Regions from separate parts of the Streptomyces sp. NPDC031274 genome, predicted to be linked through region 1. Evidence: predicted binding sites of a transcription regulator. Region 1 holds the regulator's gene; the other holds the start of a gene.
What was found. The regulator HspR, encoded in region 1, represses chaperone genes until heat shock. The targets are predictions, from matches to a motif close to TTGAGNNNNNNNNNCTCAA.
Positions count from the first base shown of each region.

Region 2: a site for HspR is predicted at 4,949-4,967, ahead of dnaK (molecular chaperone DnaK). Genes of this name have one in related genera too.

Region 1 is NZ_JBVIHP010000053.1:10,336-17,734, forward strand. Features, by position in the region: gene ACZ5CR_RS42835 ((Fe-S)-binding protein) at 1-272, opposite strand, end outside; gene dnaK (molecular chaperone DnaK) at 616-2,490, shown strand; gene grpE (nucleotide exchange factor GrpE) at 2,487-3,194, shown strand; gene dnaJ (molecular chaperone DnaJ) at 3,236-4,450, shown strand; gene ACZ5CR_RS42855 (heat shock protein transcriptional repressor HspR) at 4,452-4,901, shown strand; gene ACZ5CR_RS42860 (hypothetical protein) at 5,137-5,664, shown strand; gene ACZ5CR_RS42865 (DUF397 domain-containing protein) at 5,755-5,952, opposite strand; gene ACZ5CR_RS42870 (DUF5753 domain-containing protein) at 5,954-6,616, opposite strand; partial or broken gene ACZ5CR_RS42875 (XRE family transcriptional regulator) at 6,698-6,790, opposite strand; gene ACZ5CR_RS42880 (ATP-binding protein) at 7,112-7,399, shown strand, end outside.
Region 2 is NZ_JBVIHP010000009.1:105,725-113,123, reverse strand. Features, by position in the region: gene narH (nitrate reductase subunit beta) at 1-1,601, shown strand, start outside; gene narJ (nitrate reductase molybdenum cofactor assembly chaperone) at 1,598-2,167, shown strand; gene narI (respiratory nitrate reductase subunit gamma) at 2,185-2,907, shown strand; gene dnaK (molecular chaperone DnaK) at 2,996-4,888, opposite strand; gene ACZ5CR_RS16705 (OsmC family peroxiredoxin) at 5,025-5,450, opposite strand; gene ACZ5CR_RS16700 (DUF6345 domain-containing protein) at 5,697-7,325, shown strand.

The sequences.
Region 1 (7,399 bases):
ATGGCGTTGACGATGGTCAGGAGCAGCGAGAGGAAGCCCACCGCCACGAACCAGTGCGCGACGCCGACGACGCCCCAGCGGTTCATGCGGGTGTGGCCGAGGAACTCCTTGGCCACGGTGACGGTGCGCTGCACGGGCTGATCGGTGCGGGTCCCGGCGGGTACGGGCTGACCGAGCCGCATGTACTGGACGATCTGCACGATGGCACGGCCGAACAGCGCGACGCCGACCGCGATTAGGACCAGCGACACGATGATCGCGGCGAGTTGCATTTGGGGGCTCCTCGGGCCTGCGAGGCGAACTATTACTAAGCGGTAACTTATGCAGTCCGTCTGAGACTACCCACTTACTCAGCCGCACTGTAGCCAGCGAGGCGGTGATCTGCGTCGCTCAGGCAACCCTTGCCGCGCATGGCGCCCCAAAGGGGCGCGGGGAACTGCGCGACCAGCCACATTCGGCCCGCAGGCCAAGGGCGTGGTTCCAGCCAGGGGACCTAGTTGCGCGTAAGGGCGGGATAAGAGTTGAGCCCCCTAGACTCACATCTGTTGACGCAAGCGCAGCGACCATGCATCCTTGAGTCAGATCCACTCAAGAAGTACCTCTGGAGGAACCGAAATGGCACGTGCGGTCGGCATCGACCTGGGCACGACTAACTCTGTCGTCAGCGTTCTTGAAGGCGGCGAGCCCACCGTCATCACCAACGCCGAGGGCGCCAGGACCACGCCGTCCGTCGTCGCCTTCGCGAAGAACGGTGAGGTCCTGGTAGGCGAGGTCGCCAAGCGCCAGGCAGTCACGAACGTCGACAGGACCATCCGCTCGGTCAAGCGCCACATGGGCACTGACTGGAAGGTGGACATCGACGACAAGGGGTTCAACCCCCAGCAGATCTCCGCGTTCATCCTGCAGAAGCTGAAGCGCGACGCCGAGTCGTACCTGGGCGAGAAGGTGGCCGACGCGGTCATCACCGTCCCCGCGTACTTCAACGACTCGGAGCGCCAGGCGACGAAGGAGGCCGGCGAGATCGCGGGCCTGAACGTCCTGCGCATCGTCAACGAGCCGACGGCCGCCGCTCTGGCGTACGGCCTCGACAAGGACGACCAGACGATCCTCGTCTTCGACCTCGGTGGCGGCACCTTCGACGTGTCCCTCCTGGAGATCGGCGACGGCGTCGTCGAGGTGAAGGCCACGAACGGCGACAACCACCTCGGTGGTGACGACTGGGACCAGCGCGTCGTCGACTACCTGGTCAAGCAGTTCAACAACGGCCACGGCGTGGACCTCTCCAAGGACAAGATGGCGCTCCAGCGCCTGCGCGAGGCGGCCGAGAAGGCCAAGATCGAGCTGTCCTCCTCCACGGAGACCTCGATCAACCTGCCGTACATCACGGCGTCCGCCGAGGGCCCGCTGCACATGGACGAGAAGCTCACGCGCTCTCAGTTCCAGCAGCTCACGTCCGACCTGCTTGAGCGGTGCAAGAACCCGTTCAACAACGTCATCAAGGACGCGGGCATCCAGCTCTCCGAGATCGACCACGTCGTTCTCGTCGGTGGCTCCACCCGTATGCCCGCCGTCGCGGAGCTCGTCAAGGAGCTGACCGGCGGCCAGGACGCGAACAAGGGCGTGAACCCGGACGAGGTCGTCGCCATCGGCGCCGCCCTCCAGGCCGGTGTCCTCAAGGGCGAGGTCAAGGACGTCCTGCTCCTCGACGTCACCCCGCTGTCCCTCGGTATCGAGACCAAGGGAGGGATCATGACCAAGCTCATCGAGCGCAACACCACGATCCCGACCAAGCGCTCCGAGATCTTCACGACGGCCGAGGACAACCAGCCGTCCGTCCAGATCCAGGTCTACCAGGGCGAGCGAGAGATCGCGGCGTACAACAAGAAGCTCGGAATGTTCGAGCTCACCGGTCTGCCGCCCGCCCCGCGCGGTGTCCCGCAGATCGAGGTCGCCTTCGACATCGACGCCAACGGCATCATGCACGTGACGGCCAAGGACCTCGGCACCGGCAAGGAGCAGAAGATGACCGTCACCGGCGGCTCCTCGCTGCCGAAGGACGAGGTCGACCGCATGCGCCAGGAGGCCGAGCAGTACGCGGACGAGGACCACAAGCGCCGCGAGGCCGCCGAGTCCCGCAACCAGGGCGAGCAGCTCGTCTACCAGACGGAGAAGTTCCTCACCGACAACGCGGACAAGGTCCCCGGTGACGTGAAGACCGAGGTCGAGTCCGCCGTCGAAGAGCTGAAGGAGAAGCTCAAGGGCGAGGACACGGCGGAGATCCGCACGGCCACCGAGAAGGTCGCGGCCGTCTCCCAGAAGCTGGGCCAGGCCATGTACGCGGACGCTCAGGCCGCCGGCGGCGAGGGCGCTGCCCCGGGTGCCGAGGGCGCCGAGGCCCCGAACATGTCCAAGGACAAGGACGACGACGTGGTCGACGCCGAGATCGTCGACGACGAGAAGCCGAACGACGCGAAGGGCGGCGCCGCATGACCGAGGAGACTCCGGGCTTCGGCGACAACGCCGAGAAGCCCGACGTCCCCTCCGGCGCCACCCCCGATGACGCCGCGTCGCTGGCCGCCGAGCCCTCCACCGAGGAGGGCCCGGCGGCCCCGGCCGGGGACGCAGCAAGCAGTACGACAGCTCAGGACGTGGGCCTGACCGCGCAGCTCGACCAGGTGCGTACGGCGCTCGGCGAGCGCACGGCGGACCTCCAGCGGCTGCAGGCGGAGTATCAGAACTACCGCCGTCGTGTGGAGCGGGACAAGGTGACGGTCAAGGAGATCGCCGCGGCGAACCTCCTGGGCGAGCTCCTGCCGAGCCTCGACGACATCGGCCGCGCCCGTGAGCACGGCGAGCTGGTCGGCGGGTTCAAGTCGGTGGCGGAGTCCCTTGAGACGGTCGTCGCCAAGATGGGCCTCCAGCAGTTCGGCAAGGAGGGCGAGCCCTTCGACCCGACGATCCACGAGGCCCTGATGCACTCGTACGCGCCCGACGTCACCGAGACGACGTGCGTCGCGATCCTGCAGCCCGGGTACCGCATCGGTGAGCGCACCATCCGCCCCGCGCGGGTGGCCGTGGCCGAACCGCAGCCGGGCGCGCAGACGGTCAAGGGCGAGGCCGAGACCGCTGCTTCCACGGACTCCGCCGACGCGGCGGAGGACAAGGAGACCGGTGGCGGCCCGGACGAGGGCTGACGTATCGGAGTTGTTGTGAAGCGAGAGGAGGGACGTCGGGGATGAGCACCAAGGACTTCATCGAGAAGGACTACTACAAGGTCCTCGGCGTCCCCAAGGACGCCACCGAAGCCGAGATCAAGAAGGCGTACCGGAAACTCGCCCGCGAGAACCACCCGGACGCCAACACGGGCAACGTGAAGGCCGAGGAGCGCTTCAAGGAGATCTCCGAGGCGAACGACGTCCTCGGGGACCCCAAGAAGCGCAAGGAGTACGACGAAGCGCGTGCTCTCTTCGGCAACGGCGGCTTCAGGGCCGGTCCCGGAGGCGGCGGCACCGGAGGCTCGTTCAACTTCGACCTGGGCGACCTCTTCGGAGGCGGCGCCCCGGGTGGCGGTGGAGCGGGCGGTGCCGGCGGCGCGGGTGGCTTCGGGGGCGGTCTGGGTGACGTCTTCGGGGGCCTGTTCAACCGAGGCGGCACGGGCGCGGGCGGCGCGGGCACGCGTACGCAGCCCCGGCGCGGCCAGGACATCGAGTCCGAGGTCACGCTGAGCTTCACGGAGGCGGTGGACGGGGCCACGGTCCCGCTGCGGATGTCGTCGCAGGCTCCCTGCAAGGCCTGTTCCGGCACCGGCGACAAGAACGGCACACCGCGCGTGTGCCCGACCTGCGTCGGCACGGGCCAGGTCACGCGGGGAGGCGGCGGCGGTTTCTCCCTCACGGACCCCTGCGTGGACTGCAAGGGACGTGGGCTCATCGCCCAGGACCCGTGCGAGGTCTGCAAGGGCTCGGGCAGGGCGAAGTCGTCGCGCACGATGCAGGTGCGTATCCCCGCGGGTGTCAGCGACGGCCAGCGCATCCGGCTCCGTGGCAAGGGCGGTCCCGGTGAACGGGGCGGCCCGGCGGGCGACCTGTACGTGGTCGTGCACGTCGACTCCCACAAGGTCTTCGGCCGCAAGGGCGACAACCTGACGGTGACGGTGCCGGTGACGTTCGCCGAGGCGGCACTGGGCGGCGAGGTGAAGGTCCCCACACTGGGCGGCCCGCCGGTCACCCTGAAGCTCCCTCCGGGCACCCCCAACGGTCGTACGATGCGGGCGCGGGGCAAGGGCGCGGTCCGCAAGGACGGTTCGCGGGGCGATCTGCTGGTGACGGTGGAGGTGTCGGTTCCGACATCCCTGTCCGACGCGGCGAAGGAAGCCCTGGAGTCCTACCGCGAGGCGACTGCGGACGACGATCCGCGGGCAGAACTGTTCCAGGCCGCGAAGGGAGCATGAGATGGACGGCCGTCGTCGAAATCCCTACCAGCTGACCGACGAGACGCCGGTCTACGTCATCTCGGTGGCCGCCCAGCTGAGCGGCCTCCACCCGCAGACCCTGCGCCAGTACGACCGCCTGGGCCTGGTCTCCCCGGACCGCACCGCGGGCCGCGGCCGACGTTACTCGGCCCGTGACATCGAACTGCTGCGCACGGTGCAGCAGTTGTCGCAGGAAGAGGGCATCAACCTCGCCGGCATCAAGCGCATCATCGAGCTGGAGAACCAGGTCGCGGCGCTGCAGGCGAGGGTGGTCGAGCTGGCGAGCGCCGTGGAGGGCGCGGCCACCGCGATGCAGCAGCGCGAGGCGGCGGTCCACGCGTCGTACCGACGGGACCTGGTGCCCTACCAGGACGTGCAGCAGGCGAGCGCGTTGGTGGTGTGGCGGCCGAAGAGATCGTCGGAGCAGTAGCTCAGCGAAGCTCTTAGTAATGTGGCGGGGGGGGGGGGGGGGGGGGGGGGGGGCGGGCGGCGCGGCCGGGCGTGCCCGCCCCCCCCCCGCGGGGGGGGGGAAGCAAGAAGAGGGGGGGGGGGGAGGAGGGAGGGGAGGGTGGGGGGGGGGGGGGGGGGGGGCGGGGGAAGCCCCCCCCCCCCCCCCCCCCCCCCCCCGCTGTTCTACGTTCCGTACCGGGGGAGTTGGACCGACGATGGCCATGGTGGGCCTTTTCTGGATCGCCGAGGGCGACGTGTACGTGGGCGCGAAGCCGTCGGGCCTGGCGGCGGGGGTGCGCCTGACACCGGAGGGCATCGTGGCCCTCGGCGACAAGCAGGCGGCGTTCTACCCTTGGGACGAGGTGCGCGCCCTGACGGTCGAGGACGCCCCCGTGAAGTCGCTGAAGCGGCAGGTGGGCGTACTGGTGGACATGGCCCTCACGGTGGGCCTGGGCGGCTCGGACGACGCCCCGGCGATGACGGTACGGCTCACGAGGAGGGCGGCGGGCTCAGAGCAGACGGAGCTGACGGAGCTGACGGAACTGACGGCGTACGTGGCCGCGGCGACGGGCTACTCCCAGGCGGAGCACGACCTGTCGCTGACGCTCCTGTCCCGCATGACGGAGGGCGAGGCGACCCTGCGCACGACGCTGGCGGCGATGGCGGAGTGGGGCCGGGCGCGGGAGGGCGGTTCGCCCCGGGCGGGGGAGCGGGAGGGGCTGCTGCGTTCGTGGGCGGCTTAGGGCGGTTGCAGAAAAGTCCCACGCGCTGCTGCTGGCTCACCGCGCTGACGTGCGGGAACGCGGGCGGGGGTTGGGACTTTCTTGCAGCGGCTAGCCGACTCGCGGGGGGTTGGTCCGGTGGGTGAGGGATTTTAGGAGTGCGGATAGTTGGGTGGGGGTTGTTGTCAGGGTTGTCGTTGGGGATTCGCTCTCGTGTAGGTGGATCGTTCCGTCGGGGGCGGTGGCTATGTAGAGGCAGTTCGCTTGGTCCTCGCTGAACGTTGACTTCTGCCAGTCGAGTTGGGGCATCTCAGATCTCCTGGAGGCTGTAGAACAGGTGCTGGATCAGACTCAGGGAGTCGCGTGAATCGTGTGCGGACGCGGGCACTCTCGCGTCCAGAGGCGGCAGGGCTGTGGTGGAGAGGCGGGCGAACCGTGCCGTGTACTTGTCCACCGCCTCGCGCTCGTGCACGTAGAGCGAGGATGCCGGAGTCTCGACGAGGACGGTCTTCAGTGCGGCCCCGTGGGATCCGACCAGCAGGAACGGGGTACTGAAGGCGGACAGGCCCTCTGCCGTGAACGGCAGCACCTGGATGGTCACATGGGGCAGTTCGGCCATGCGGATCAGGTGCAGCAACTGCTTGCGCATCACTGCCGCGCCGCCGAATCGCACATGCAGCGCGGCCTCGTGGATCACCGCGTGCAGAGCCGGAGGACGTTCTCGGGTGAGGATCTTCTGCCGTTCCATTCGGAACTGGACCGCACGATCGAGTTCGCTCGTGGAGCGTTCACTCTGGCTGGAGCTGAAGATCGAGCGCGTGTACTCGGCGATCTGGAGAACGCCGGGGATGAACAGTGATTCGTACGAAGACAGAGCATCCGCAGCCGCCTCCAGCTCTGCCAGGTCCAGTACGGGTTGATCGAGGACCTGGCGATATTCGGTCCACCAGCCTTTGCCGCTCTCTTCGCCCATGGAGACCAGCGCTTCGACAAGAGGTTCCCGTGTGCACCCGTATGAGTGGCAAAGAGTCCGTAGCTTGTCCGAGGGAATGGCCGTGCGCCCGGCTTCGACGTGACCCAGATGGGCCCGCCCCATGCCGATGAACTCGCCTCCCTCCGTTACGGAGTAGCAAGCCTGCTCCCGCATCTTCCGCAACTCTGCGCCTAGGCGGCGCTGTCGCTCGGTGGTGCTTGTGCGGAGTGCCAACGTGAGTCCTCTTTCCACGGGTTGGCGTCAGTGTGCCCCGCCTGAGCTGCGGGGTCCATTGATTCTGGCGAATAGGTTGCACGTGGTAACCCTGAGTCTCTACGGTAAGTATCGCAGCAGTCACTCACCGGAATCATTCAGTTCCCCCTGCCCGCAAGCCGAAAGGCACCCACCGCCCCCGGGCGTACGTGGGCAACGCCATCGCCCGGCAAGGGGCGCGCACCACCCCCCTCGCCACCCCTCCCGACGGGAGCAACCGTCATGCCCACCGACCGACCCCGCACCGCACACCGCGCAGCTCAACTGGTCTACGACTACAGCTTGTTCACCCCGGGGGACGCGACCTCCCCCAAGGTCTGCCGGGACTTCGTAGGCACGGTCCTGCGCACCCTCGACCGCGACGCTCTGGTCATGCCAGCGACTCTCTGCACCTCGGAACTCATCACGAACGTGCACCTGCACACCAAGGGCTCCGCGATGGTCCGCGTCTTCCTGACCCTCACCCGCCTGCGGGTAACCGTCTTCGACGAGAGCCAGGACCCGCCCGTC
Region 2 (7,399 bases), on a different contig from region 1:
CTCAGATCGCCATGGTCATGAATCTCGACAAGTGCATCGGCTGCCACACCTGCTCCGTCACCTGCAAGCAGGCGTGGACCAACCGCGACGGCATGGAGTACGTCTGGTTCAACAACGTCGAGACCCGTCCGGGCCAGGGCTATCCGCGCCGCTACGAGGACCAGGAGAAGTGGCGCGGCGGCTGGGAGCTGAACAAGCGCGGCGCCCTGAAGCTCAAGAACGGCGGCCGGTTCAAGGCCCTTCTGGAGATCTTCTCCAATCCCAAGCTGCCGGAGATCAAGGACTACTACGAGCCCTGGACGTACGAGTACAAGAACCTCACCGACGCCCCGCTCGGCGACGACTACCCGGTCGCCGAGCCGCGCTCGCTGATCAGCGGCAAGCCCATGAAGATCGAGTGGTCGTCGAACTGGGACGACAACCTGGGCGGCGCGACGGAGTACGGCGATCTCGACCCGATGGTGGCCAGGACCCGCGAGAAGGCCGCGGAGAAGGTGAAGTTCGCCTTCGAGCAGACCTTCATGTTCTATCTGCCGCGGATCTGCGAGCACTGCCTGAACCCCGCGTGCGTGGCGTCATGCCCCTCCGGCGCGATGTACAAGCGCGAGGAGGACGGCATCGTCCTGGTCGACCAGGACGGCTGCCGGGGCTGGCGCAAGTGCGTGACGGGATGCCCGTACAAGAAGGTGTACTTCAACCATCGCACCGGCAAAGCCGAGAAGTGCACGATGTGCTACCCGCGCCTGGAGGTGGGCCTGCCCACGGTCTGCTCGGAGACGTGCGTGGGCCGCCTGCGCTATCTCGGTGTGATCCTCTACGACGCCGACAAGGTGACACAGGCGGCGTCGGTGCAGGACGACACGGCGCTGTACGAGTCCCAGCTGGGGGTCTTCCTGGACCCGGAGGACCCCGATGTGCGGCGCGAGGCCGAGCGGGCCGGGATCGGCCACGACTGGATCGAGGCGGCACGCCGCTCCCCCGTGCACGCGCTGATCAGCAAGTACAAGGTGGCGCTCCCGCTGCATCCGGAGTACCGGACGATGCCGATGGTCTGGTACATCCCGCCGCTTTCCCCGGTCGTGGACGCGCTGAGCGAGACCGGGCACGACGGCGAGGACCTGGACAACCTGTTCGGCGCCATCGACACCCTGCGCATCCCCCTCGAATACCTCGCGGAGATCTTCACCGCCGGTGACGTGGGGCCGGTGCGGGCCTCGCTGGAGAAGCTGGCGGCGATGCGGGCGCACATGCGGGCCATCAACCTCGGTGACCGGCCCGACAGTTCGGTCGCCGATGCCGTGGGCATGTCGGGCCAGGAGATCGAGGAGATGTACCGGCTGCTCGCCATCGCCAAGTACGAGGACCGCTACGTCATCCCGACCGCCGCGGTCGGTGACGCGCGGCGCCTGGAGGAATCGGCGCTTCCGGACTCGTGCAGCCTCGACCACGAGGGCGGTCCCGGCATGGGCGGGGACGGGCCGTTCGGCCAGGACTCGGGCCGCAAACAGCTCCCTCTGGTGACCATCGAGAACTTCCACGCGCTGCGGGACCGGCAGACCGCCGACGAGCAGCCGTCCGCCGCCGAGAAGGACACACTGTGAGCGAGAACGCCGTGCTCTACCAGGCAGCCGCGCACTGCCTGTCGTACCCGGACGATGAATTCCGCACCCTGCTGCCTCAACTGTGCTCCGCCGCACCCCAGTTGGAGAGGTTCCTCACGCACGCCGCAGCGACCGGCCGCCGCGAACTCGCCGCGCACTACGTGCAGGTCTTCGACTTCAAGAACCGCCACAGCCTCTACCTGAGCTGGTGGCGCGACGGTGACACACGGCGGCGCGGGATGGCCCTGGTCCGCTTCAAGGAGGTCTACCGGGAGCACGGGATGGAGTTCACCGGCGAGGAGCTGCCTGACTTCCTGCCCGCGGTCCTGGAGTTCTCCGCGCACGCCGGTCCGGTCCTCCTCGATGAGCACCGGCCGGGCCTCGAACTGCTGCGGCTCGCCCTCACCGACTTCGGCACGCCGTACGCGTCCGTGCTCCAGGCGGTGTGCGCGACGCTGCCCGGTCCCTCACCGAAGGACCGGGCCGAGGCGCAGGCCCTCGCCCGGTCGGGGCCCCCGCGGGAGGACGTCGGCCTCGAACCCTTCGCGATGATCGGGGAACACTGAATGATCGGGGAACACTGATGAGAACGCTGCTGTGGGGCGTCATCCCGTACGTGGTCGTCGTCCTCCTGGCGGCGGGCCTCGCCTGGCGCTATCGCTACGACAAGTTCGGCTGGACGACGCGTTCCTCGCAGGTGTACGAGTCGAAGCTCCTGAACATCGCGTCGCCGATGTTCCACTACGGCATCCTCTTCGTGCTCGTCGGACATCTGGTCGGTCTCTTCGTTCCGGAGTCGTGGACGGAGAAGGTGGGCGTGAGCGAGCACACGTACCACCTGTTCTCGCTGTACGGCGGCACGGCGGCGGGAATCATGCTGGTGCTCGGCATCCTGCTGCTGCTCTACCGGCGGCGCACGAACGCGCCGGTCTTCCGGGCGACGACCGCCAACGACAAGCTGATGTACCTGGTGCTGTTCGCGGCGATCGTGCTCGGCATGGTGGCCAAGCTGACGCACGCTTCGGGCGACGGCTACCACTACCGCGAGTCCATCGCCCCTTGGGCGCGCAGCCTGTTCACCCTCCAGCCGGACACGGGAATGATGGCGGGGGTTCCGGTCCTGTACCAGATTCACGCGGTGGTCGGGATGGCGCTGTTCGCGCTGATTCCGTTCACCCGACTCGTGCACATGTTCAGCGCGCCGGTGCAGTATCTGTTCCGGCCGTACGTGGTCTACCGGAGCAAGGACCCGAGCAGGGTCGGGCCCCGTCCGGAGCGGCGGGGCTGGGAGAAGACGGGGTCGTGATCTCCGGACGGGCTGGAGCCGGCCCGTCCGGATCCGGCCCGTCCGGCGTTCGAGGAAGAACTCGGCGAAGCCGGTGACCGACGGTGCGCTACTCCCCGGCCCGCTTCTGCTGCTCCCCCGGCTTCTCGTCGTCCACGATCTCCGCGTCCACCACGCCCTCTTCCGGAGCCCCCTGTTCCTGGGCGCCTCCGCCGGAATCGGCGCCCCCGCCGGAATCGGCGCCTGCGCCGGCAGCCGCGTACATGGCCTGCCCCATCCGCTGGCTCACGGCGGCCAGCTTCTCCGCGCCCGCGCGCAGTGCCGCCGTGTCGTCGGCCTTGTCCTTCAGGACGCCCTTCAACTCCGCTGCTGCCGACTCCACTTCGGTCCTGGTCTCCGCGGGGATCCGCTCCTCGTTCTCCTGGAGGAACCGCTCCGTCTGGTAGACGAGCTGCTCCGCCTGGTTGCGGGTCTCCGCGGCCTCGCGCCGCTTGCGGTCCTCCTCCGCGTGCTCCTCCGCCTCCCGCACCATGCGGTTGATGTCGTCCTTGGGCAGCGCGGAACCGCCCGTCACCGTCATGCGCTGCTCGCGCCCCGTCGCCTCGTCCTTCGCGGAGACGTGCATGATTCCGTTGGCGTCGATGTCGAAGGTGACCTCGATCTTGGGGACACCGCGGGGAGCGGGAGGCAGCCCGGTGAGGTCGAAGACGCCCAGCTTCTTGTTGTACGCGGCTATCTCCCGCTCGCCCTGGAAGACCTGGATGCCGACCGAGGGCTGGTTGTCCTCGGCGGTCGAGAAGGTCTCCGAACGCCGGGTGGGAATCGTGGTGTTGCGTTCGATGAGCTTGGTCATGATGCCGCCCTTGGTCTCGATCCCGAGGGACAGCGGCGTCACGTCAAGGAGCAGTACGTCCTTCACGTCACCCCTGATCACACCCGCCTGGAGCGCCGCGCCGAGCGCCACCACCTCGTCCGGGTTGACCCCCTTGTGCGGCTCGCTCCCGGTGAGTTCCTTGACCAGTTCGGTCACCGCGGGCATCCGCGTCGAGCCGCCCACCAGAATCACGTGGTCGACGGCCGAGAGCTTCACGCCCGCGTCCTTGACCGCCTGGTGGAAGGGGCCGCGACAGCGCTCGAGCAAGTCCGCCGTGAGCTCCTGGAACTGAGCGCGGGTCAGCTTCTCGGCCAGGTGCAGCGGGCCCTCCGCCGACGCGGTGACGTACGGCAGGTTGATGTCCGTCTCGCTCGACGACGACAGCTCGATCTTCGCCTTCTCCGCGGCCTCCCGCAGCCGCTGGAGCGCCATCTTGTCCTTGCCGAGATCCACACCGTGGCCGTTCTTGAACTGCCGCACCAGATGCTCGACGATGCGCTGGTCCCAGTCGTCGCCGCCCAGCTGCGTGTCGCCGTTGGTGGCCTTCACCTCGATGACGCCGTCGCCCATCTCCAGGAGCGAGACGTCGAAGGTGCCGCCGCCCAGGTCGAAGACGAGGACCGTCTGGTCGTCGCCCTTGTCGAGGCCGTACGCCAGGGCCGCGGCCGTCGGTTCGTTGATGATGCGGAGCACTTTCAGGCCCGCGATCTCACCGGCCTCCTTGGTGGCCTGGCGCTGCGTGTCGTCGAAGTAGGCAGGGACGGTGACGACCGCGTCCGTGACGTCCTCGCCCAGATAGGACTCGGCGTCACGCTTGAGCTTCTGCAGGACGCGGGCGGAGAGCTCCTGGGCGGTGTACCGGGTGCCGTCCACCGACCCGTCCTCCGGGAAGCGCCAACTTCCGTCGCCCATGTAGCGCTTGACGGAGCGTGCGGTGCGCTCCACATTGGTGACCGCCTGCCGCTTGGCGACCTCTCCCACGAGGACGTCGCCGTTCTTCGCGAAGGCGATGACCGAGGGTGTGGTGCGCGCGCCCTCCGCGTTGGCCACGACCGTGGGATCACCGCCCTCCAGGACGGCCACCACCGAGTTCGTCGTACCGAGGTCGATCCCGACTGCACGTGCCATGTCCAGTCCCCTTCCACCGCGAGCCCGTTGACCGACGTACTTCGACCTCCATCACAAAACTTGAGCGGCACATTGTCAATGCCGCATATGACTGTGCCGCCGCCCCACGAGGGACGGCGGCACGGTCCGAACTGCGTCAGGCGAGCTTCGCCGTCAGCGTGATGGTCGTGCCCGTCAGCGCCTGGCTCACGGGGCAGTTCTTCTTGGCGTCCTCGGCGGCGGCGGTGAACGCGGCCTCGTCGATGCCCGGCACCGTGCCCTCGACGGTGAGGTGGATGCCGGTGATGCCGGTACCCGGCTGGAACGTCACGTCGGCGGACGTGACCAGGCGGGTCGGCGGGGTGCCGGCCTGGGCGAGGCCGTTGGAGAAGGCCATCGAGAAGCAGCTGGAGTGTGCCGCAGCGATGAGCTCCTCCGGGCTGGTCTTGCCGTTGGCCTGCTCGGCGCGGGACGGCCAGGACACGGCCTGCTCGCCGATCCCGGAGGAGTCGAAGGTGACGGTGCCGGAGCCCTCCAGCAGGTTGCCTTCCCAGACCGTGTGCGCGGAGCGCGTGGTAGCCACGATGTAGATCCCTTCAGTGCGGTTCCGTGATGCGTTCCGGAACATCCGTGCGCCCATCCGATCACACCCCGACTCGGAGCACGCCGAAGACCGGCCCACTGGGGACGGTTACTGATGCGTCAGAGGCCCGACGAGAGCCCCGGTGCGCAGTAGCTATGGCCTGAATGGCAACTGGGCAAGGCAGTCGGGCGGTGACACTTTGAGGCCCCCTCGCACCGACGAGGAGATCACTCAGGGGGTTTGGCCATGCGCATGAACTACTCGGACCGCGGTCCGTCTCCGCTGGAAGGGGCGAAGCCGGGGGCCGCCACTCCACGCGACTCGACTTTCGGCTGGTGGGGAGCCTTCAGCATCCAGAAGTTCGTCAACCAGAACACTCTCTTCCACACGCACGCCGACGCCAGCGGCTGGCTTGCGTACCTCCAGCAGTTCTACGACCGCAACTTCTGGTTCGCGGACGCCGGGGCGCAGGTCTGGGCGTACGAGGAGACGTACGACAACTGGCAGGACCGCTACGGGATGGACGCGGTGGTCGCCGTGTACCACTCGGGTCACGGCGGCATGGACGGCAACGGCGTCTTCTTCGCGCCACTGGGTGCGGTCTGGGACGGCCGCAGTGACGCGGTGTCCAACCGGATGGCGCTGGGCAACGAGAAGGCGAACTACGTCTTCTGGTCCACGTGCAACTCGCTCAGGGTGCTCGGCGGGCACTCCCCGATCCGCACGTGGGCGGGGCCCAACATCGGCTTCCGCATGATCTTCGGGTTCGAGAGCGTCAGCATCGACAGCCCGGACTACGGCAAGAAGTTCTGGGAGAAGTGGCGGGCCGGGCAGACGTTCACCGACGCGTGGCTGAACGCGAGCTGGGACATCTACAAGGGCCAGGCGCCCTCGGTCGCCGCGGTCGGCTCCACCCAGGCCGAGGCCACCGCCCGGCTCAACGGCGAGCGCACCCTCTACCGCGACCACGTGCCGGACAACTGGTACGCGTGGCGCTGGTACTACGCCCGCGACAGCCTCAGGGAGCCGCTGACCCTGGCGCCGAGCAGCCCGCAGATCGTCCAGCTCGCGCCGCGCGACCCGGGCGAGGAGCTGACCAAGCTCGGCCGCATCGCCGACTTCCCGTCGGCGGCGCTGCAAGAGGTGCAGGTCGAGCGGCAGGGCGTGCTGAACGCGACCTCCGGTGACCGGGTCATCTCCACGGCGCCGCACGCCGTCCGGTGGGTCAAGCTCGCCGAGGCCAACCACCGCAACCTGCGCCAGCTGCCCACGGAGCGGGCGGTCGAGGCGGCACGCGCGTTCGCGGAGCAGCACGCCGACGGCGCCGAGCTCGTCGTGGACAGCGTGCACGACCTGATGCAGAACTCCGGGGCGAAGGACGGCTCGGAGCTCGGCAAGCCGGTGTCACTCGAAACGCATGTGACGTTCCGGCAGGTCTTCGACGGCGTACCGGTCATCACGCCCGACCGCGGCATCGTCCGCGTGGTCCTGGACAACGACGCGACCGTCGTACAGGCGCAGATCTCCACGCGCGAGGCCACCGGCACGACGCGCGAGCCGAGCACCGACATCTCGCCGCCTCCCCAGGGCGGCAAGGCGACGGCGCCGCGGGCACGCGACCCGCGCCAGGCCCTCGCCGCGGCACAGCAGAGGCTGCTCGCCGAGCTCGCCGCCGTCACAGCGGGCGAGTCGGGTGGCAAGAGCGCGAAGGCACAGCAGGAGCCGCAGGTCAGGGACGTGCCCGGCACGTTCGACGTCGGCTATGAGATCGAGGGCAACGAGGCCTACCCGGCCGCCCGCAAGCTGATCGAGATCGGCCCACCCGACGGCATGTTCACCACGCGCCGCTGGGTGGTCGCACCGCTCGCCAGGTAGCGGGCAGTCGGGTCCGAGGGGGGAGTTCCCGGACCGGCGGGGGTCGGGGAATCAGTGGGTGGCGGTCCGCTTGT